One region of the Kitasatospora sp. NPDC008050 genome, then DNA from elsewhere that is predicted to be linked to it. Evidence: riboswitches for the same ligand, from Rfam matches in the RefSeq annotation. Region 1 holds a riboswitch; the other holds the start of a gene.
The links. Region 1 has a riboswitch for glycine ahead of gcvT (glycine cleavage system aminomethyltransferase GcvT). Riboswitches for the same ligand answer to the same signal wherever they lie in the genome.

Region 1 (3,398 bases):
TGCTCGACCACGTCGACGTGCTCGCAGCCGCCGTAGTAGCGGCGGCCGGGGTAGCCCTCGGCGTACTTGTTGGTGAGTACCGACCCCTGGGCCTCCATGACCGCCACCGGGGCGAAGTTCTCGGAAGCGATCATTTCGAGGGTGGACTGCTGGCGGTGCAGCTCGGCGTCGACCGCGGCGGCGATCTCGGGGTCGAGTGCGTGCAGGGACTGGTTGAGAACCGTCATGGTGGCGTCTTCCCGTGAAAGGGGGCTGCCGCGCGCAGCGCGCCGTGGCAAGGGTGGCGGCGGGTGGCGGGCGAGGGGAACCTGGTGCGGGCGGCCGCCGCGCTGCGGCCGCCCGCCGTGTCGATCGCAGGCCGGCCGGGCGGCCCGGCCGGCGGTCCGGTCAGGACTTGGTGAACTCGGCGTAGCCGTCGGCGTCCAGCAGGTCCGCGGGGGCCTGGGAGACCTTCAGCTTGAAGAGCCAGCCACCCTCGAAGGCGGCCGAGTTGACCAGGGCGGGCTCGTCGGCCAGGGCCTCGTTGACCTCGGTCACCTCACCGGTGGCGGGGGAGTACAGGTCGCTGACCGACTTGGTGGACTCGAGCTCACCGCAGGTCTCCCCGGCGGTGACGGTGTCGCCGACCGCGGGCAGCTGCACGTAGACGATGTCACCGAGGGCGGTGGCCGCGTACTCGGTGATCCCGACGGTCGACACGCCGTCCGCGTCGGCGGCGGTCAGCCACTCGTGCTCCTTGCTGTACTGCAGGTGCTGCGGGTTGCTCATGGTGGTCATTCTCCAGGATGGGAAGCGGGAACGAGGGAACGGTCCGCCGAGCGGACGGTCGAAAGTCCGCGAAGTGGACGACTCGACAGCTGGGGGTCTGCTCAGCGGGCGCGCTTGTAGAACGGCAGCGCGACGACCTCGACCGGCTCGTGCTTGCCGCGCACGTCCACCGCGACGGCCGTGCCGGGGGCCGCGAAGGCGGCGTCCACGTACGCGATGGCGATCGGCTTGCCGAGCGTGGGGGAGGGGGAGCCGGAGGTGATCCGGCCGATCACGGCGGACTCGCCCTCGGTCGGTGCGCTGACCACCGCGTACTCGGCGCGCGGCACCCGCTTGCCCTCGGAGACCAGGCCGACCAGCTTGCGCGGCGGGTTGACCTCGGCCTGCGCGGCCGCGGCCTCCAGCGCCTTGCGGCCGACGAACTCGCCACTGTTGGTGGTCTTGTCGAACCGCACCACCCGGCCGAGGCCCGCGTCGAAGGGGGTCAGCGAGGTGTCCAGCTCGTGCCCGTAGAGCGGCATGCCGGCCTCCAGGCGCAGCGTGTCGCGGCAGGACAGGCCGGCCGGGACCAGGCCGTGCGGGGCGCCCGCCTCGGTCAGCGCCTGCCACAGGTGCTCGGCGTCCGCGGGGGCGCTGAAGATCTCGAAGCCGTCCTCGCCGGTGTAGCCGGTGCGGGCCAGCCAGACCTGCTTGCCGGCCACGGTGGCGGGCAGCAGCGCGTAGTACTTCAGGCCCGGCAGGTCGGCGTCGGTCACCGAGGAGAGGATCGCGTTCGCCTCGGGGCCCTGGACGGCGAGCAGCGCGTAGGCGTCGCGGTCGTCGCGCACCACGGCGTCGAAGCCGGCCGCGCGCTCGGTCAGCGCGTCCAGTACCACCTGGGCGTTGGAGGCGTTGGCGACCACCATGTACTCGTTCTCGGCGGTCCGGTAGACGATCAGGTCGTCCAGGATGCCGCCGTCCTCGCGGCAGATCATCGTGTAGCGGGCGCGCAGCACGCCGAGCGCGGAGATGAAGCCGACCAGCGCGTGGTCCAGCAGCTCACCCGCCTGCGGGCCCGAGACGGTGATCTCGCCCATGTGCGAGAGGTCGAAGAGGCCGGCCTTGGTACGGACCGCGAGGTGCTCCTCGCGCTCGCTGCCGTAGCGCAGCGGCATGTCCCAGCCGGCGAAGTCGGTCATGGTCGCGCCCAGGGCACGGTGCAGCGCGTCGAGCGCGGTCAGACGGGGGGACATGGTGAGACTCCCGAAGCTGGGTGCGGGCAGGGTGGGGTGGAGTCTCCCCGTCTGTCGTCACAACCTGAGAGCTTCACCGCACCAAGGATGACGCGGCTTGCACCGTGGGTGGGCGCACGGCACGGCCGTGTTCCGCTTTCCAGATTCGCCTCGCCCACGCGGTAGGGGTGCCTGAGAGATTCCGGGGAGGACTTGCTCCTTCGGCGCCGGTCCGTGCCCCGCCAGGGCACCTCCGGGCTCTCCCGCGCGGGTTCGAGCGGCCAGTATGAAGTTGGGTGCTGTGGAGTACGCGGACATCATGGCATGTCCGTCCGCCCGGCGGGAGAGGGGGCTGTCTCGGTACGCTTCGGCTGGACGCACTGCGTGACAAGCACCTGTGCTCGACGGTCCGGGTCAGAAGCGGGGCAGGGGCGGATGGAATCAGAGGGGTACGCCGCGACGGCGACGCAGTGGGCCGAGCCCGGTCGGGCACCGGTCGGCAGCGGCTGGCCGGCCAACGAGCTGGAGCGGGTGCTCAGCGCGGCCATCGGCGACCCCGGCGCCACGCCCCGGGTGATCGAGGTGCTGGCCCGCAGCCAGGTCTGGATCCCGCTGCCGTCCGGCGCCGACCCCTCCGGGGCCGGGCTGGACCTGCCGACCATCGAGCTGGCCGGTGCGCCCTATGTGCCGGTCTTCTCCTCCGAGGAGCAGTTCCTGCGGCACGCCCCGGGGCTGTCCTGTGCGGTCGCGCCGGCCTGGGAGTTCGCCCGCGGCCTGCCGCTGGGCATCGGCATCGCGCTCAACCCGCAGGCGCCGGTGGGCATCCCGGTGCCGCCCGAGGGGGTCGGCGAGCTGCGGCGCGGACCGCGCGAGGGGCGCTGGGAGACGATCGGGACGGGCGCGGGGGTGCCCGAGGGCGCCCGGGTCGCGCTGCGCGAGCCGGGTCCGGGCGAGGAGCCGGTGGCCTTCCTGCAGGTGGTGTGCGCGGAGCTCGCGGCGCTGGGCGGGGTGCTGACGGCCCGTCGGGCACTGGCCTCGGTGGAGGGCGAGCCGACGGTGCTCTTCGTGGGCGTCCAACTCGACCCGGCCGCGCCCGCCGACCCGGTGGAGGCCAACGCCGCGCTGGGGCGGGCGCTGGGCGTGGCACCGCTGCCCGGCGGGGTGCACATGGTGCTGCTGGACCTGGCGGACGACCCGGTGGTGGATTGGCTGCTGCACCGGGTAGCACCCTTCTACGTGCGGGGCTGAGCGGCTCGGGCCCTACGCGGCGACGCCGGCCCGGCGCCACCCGGCCCGGCGCCGCCCAGGGCGTCGGCATGACGGGTGTCGGCCGGGCCCCGTAGTCTGGCGCCCGGACCGTGGCGAGGGCAGCGGCATGGACAGGAGTGGGTACCGGTGACGACGGGAGCGGCGGGCGGT
Region 2 (3,398 bases), on a different contig from region 1:
GCAGCTGGCCGAACTCCGGCCAGGTGACCGCCTCCATCTCGGTGGTGGCGTTGAGCTTCATGGTGCAGGAGCCGAGCGGGATCATGCCGCGGTCCAGCGCGTAGTCCCGGTCCGAGAGGCGGCGCAGGTAGCGCAGCATCGCGGTCTCCGAGCGGTGGCTGTGGAAGACCGGGTGGGTGAGGTACTCGTCCTCGCGCAGCAGGCCGGCCGGCAGCGTCTCGGCGACCGAGTCCGCGTCCACGCCCGCGACGCCGAAGGAGGCCCAGACGGCGGCCAGGTGCTCGCGGGTGGTGGTCTCGTCGCAGGAGATCGAGACGGTGTCGGCGTCCACCTGGTAGAGGTTGATGCCCGCCTCGCGAGCGGTGGCGAGAACGGCGGCGGCCCGGCCCGGGACCTTCGCGGTGACGGTGTCGAAGAACGCCTCGTGGGCGAGCTCGACGCCGCCGGCCCGCAGGCCCGCGGCCAGCGCGGCGGCGTAGCGGTGGGTGCGGCGGGCGATGTCGGCCAGGCCGTCGGGGCCGTGGTAGACGGCGTACATCGAGGCCATCACGGCGAGCAGCACCTGGGCGGTACAGATGTTGCTGGTGGCCTTCTCACGGCGGATGTGCTGCTCACGGGTCTGCAGCGCCAGCCGGTAGGCGCGCTGGCCGTCGGCGTCCACCGAGACGCCGACCAGGCGGCCGGGCAGCGAGCGGGCGTACTCGGCACGCACCGACAGGTAGCCGGCGTGCGGGCCGCCGAAGCCCATCGGGACGCCGAAGCGCTGCGAGGTGCCGCAGGCGATGTCGGCGCCGAGCGAGCCGGGCGACTTGAGCAGGGTGAGCGCCAGCAGGTCGGCGGCGACCGCGACGATCGCGCCGAGCCCGTGCGCCTGCTCGATCACCGCGGCCAGGTCGCGCACCGCGCCGGAGGCGCCGGGGTACTGCAGCAGCACGCCGAAGACGCCGCCCTCGGCGATGTCGGCCGGGATGCCCTCGGACAGATCGGCGACGACCACCTCGACGCCGGTGGGCAGCGCGCGGGTCCGGATCACCGCGACGGTCTGCGGCAGGGTGTCGGCGTCGACCAGGAAGACACCGCCCTTGACCTTGGTGACCCGGCGGGCCAGCGCCATCGCCTCGGCCGCCGCGGTGCCCTCGTCGAGCAGCGAGGAGCCGGAGGTGGGCAGGCCGGTCAGGTCGGAGACCAGGGTCTGGAAGTTGAGCAGCGCCTCCAGGCGGCCCTGCGAGATCTCCGGCTGGTACGGGGTGTAGGCGGTGTACCAGGCCGGGTTCTCCATGACGTTGCGCAGGATCACCGGCGGGGTGAAGGTGCCGTAGTAGCCCAGCCCGATCATCGGGGTGAGCACCTGGTTCTGCCGGGCCAGCTCGCGCAGTTCGGCCAGCACCTGGGCTTCGCTGCGGCCGGCCGGCAGGTCCAGTCCGGTGATGCTGCGGATCGCCTCGGGGACGGCGGCGGCGGAGAGTTCGTCCAGCGAGCCGTAGCCGACCTGGGCCAGCATCTTCTCCTGGGCGGCGGCGTCGGGGCCGATGTGGCGGGACTCGAAGGGGCTGGCGGTTTCCAGCTCGGCGAGGGTGGCGGAGCTGCGGGGGCGACCGGCGGTCGGCTGGGCAGTCATGGTGGTCGAGGCCTCCTGGTCACGGACCGGCGGGGGCACGCACGCCGCGGGCCCGCGCCGCTGTGGAGAGCGGATGGACCTGGACGGGCGAGCCCGACAGGCCTCCCCCTCTGTCATCGGGACCTGAGAGCTTCGCCCGCGCGGGGCTGACGCCCCGCCGGCTTGCACCGTCGGTGAGGGTGGTGCCCGCCGGCTCCCTCGCCCGCGGCCCTGCCCTGCTTTCCAGAGTGACCTATCCCACACGGTACGGATGCCTGAGAGATTCCGGGGAGGGTTTGCTCCTTCGGCGCCCCAGTCCCCTCTGTTTCGAAGGGTGAGGACTCTCCCGAGCGGGTTCGGCGGTCGCGCCCAGGGTACCAGCGCGGACCTCTCGGACGACCGTGCAGGTGAGCGAATGTGCTCCCCCACTTGGCGCAGCCCGCGCACGGACGGCGGCGCTTGGCTCGCCGTCATCCGATCCGTGCCTTTTGGTGTGAATCGCAGGCAGCAGCCACAGGAGGATGAGGAAAGCGTGCAGACCGACATCGATCCCCGAGACCTGATCGGGCACAAGGCCGTCGACCGCAACGGCGACAAGATCGGCACGGTGGACGAGGTCTACCTCGACGACGCTACGGGTGAGCCCGAGTGGGCCGCCGTGCGCACCGGAATCTTCGGCCGGGACGCGTTCGTCCCGCTGACCACGAGCGAGTTCTCCGGTGAGGAGCTGCGCGTGCCGTACGACAAGTCACTGATCAAGGAGTCGCCGGACTTCGGCGTCGGCCAGCACCTCTCCCCCGCCCAGGAGCTCCAGCTCTACCGCTACTACGGCCTCGACTCCCCCGGCGCCGGCCGTACGGGTGAGCGGAACACCACCGCGAACGGTTCGCCCGGCTCGACGGACCTGGACTTCGGGGTGGCCGCCGGCGCCCCCGTGGCGGCCGCGGCGACCACCATGACGCGCAGCAACGGCTCGGCCGAGTCGGGCACCACCCAGCAGACCACCCAGCTGCCCCGGGCCCAGGGCGTCGCACCGTCGGCCCCGCCCACCATCGGGCTGGACAAGCCGGTCGAGCCGCCGCCGAGCCCCACCCCCGATCCGGTGCACACCGCGCCCAAGACCGGTGCCGACCACGGCCCGGCCACCAACGCCCCGCCCGGACCGGTGGAGCTGACGCTGCGCGAGGAGCGCCTGGAGATCGTCAACGAGTGGCACGTGCTGGGCACCGCCAAGCTGCGCAAGTACGTGGTGACCGAGCCGGTGGAGCGCCGGGTGCAGGTGGTGCGCGAACGGGTCCGGGTGGAGCGGGTGCCGGTCAGCGAGGCGGAGCGGGCCACCCTCACCGCGCAGGAGATCGCCGAGGCGGTCGAGGAGGTGACGCTGCGCGAGGAGCGCCCGGCGGTGCGCAAGTACGTGGCTCCGCTCGAACGGGTGCGCCTGGTGGTCGAGCGGTACACCGAGGAGAAGGTGATCCGCGACGAGCTGCGCCGTGAGCAGGTGGAGATCCACGACAGCACGGCGCCCGCCGCCCACACCCCGATGCCCGCCCCGCAGCAGGCGGGCGCCCCCACCGGCCGCGTCGGCTGACCCCTGACGGCCCGGCCGATCCGGGCCCGACCGCGGCCCGATCGGACGGCCCGGATCCGCGCGAGCGGGTCCGGGCCGTCGGCCTCGACAAAGCTTCAGCGCTAGATATTTGACAGAGTGAAGCACTTTCGGCATGGTTACTTCAGTTCATTGACTATCGCTGGCTTGAAGCAGCTGGAAAGCCGCTCAGCCCGTTTCTGAAGGAGCCACCGT

Region 2: linked by a shared signal. The riboswitch ahead of gcvP (aminomethyl-transferring glycine dehydrogenase) and the one ahead of gcvT (glycine cleavage system aminomethyltransferase GcvT) in region 1 are both predicted to bind glycine.

The regions. Positions count from the first base shown of each region.
Region 1 is NZ_JBIBIJ010000026.1:53,568-56,965, reverse strand. Features, by position in the region: gene glyA (serine hydroxymethyltransferase) at 1-227, opposite strand, end outside; gene gcvH (glycine cleavage system protein GcvH) at 388-768, opposite strand; gene gcvT (glycine cleavage system aminomethyltransferase GcvT) at 870-2,000, opposite strand; glycine riboswitch at 2,150-2,255, opposite strand; gene ACFZB9_RS33795 (enhanced serine sensitivity protein SseB) at 2,415-3,227, shown strand; gene ACFZB9_RS33790 (enhanced serine sensitivity protein SseB C-terminal domain-containing protein) at 3,375-3,398, shown strand, end outside.
Region 2 is NZ_JBIBIJ010000004.1:13,285-16,682, reverse strand. Features, by position in the region: gene gcvP (aminomethyl-transferring glycine dehydrogenase) at 1-1,618, opposite strand, end outside; glycine riboswitch at 1,851-1,956, opposite strand; gene ACFZB9_RS09375 (PRC and DUF2382 domain-containing protein) at 2,130-3,185, shown strand; gene ACFZB9_RS09370 (MFS transporter) at 3,397-3,398, shown strand, end outside.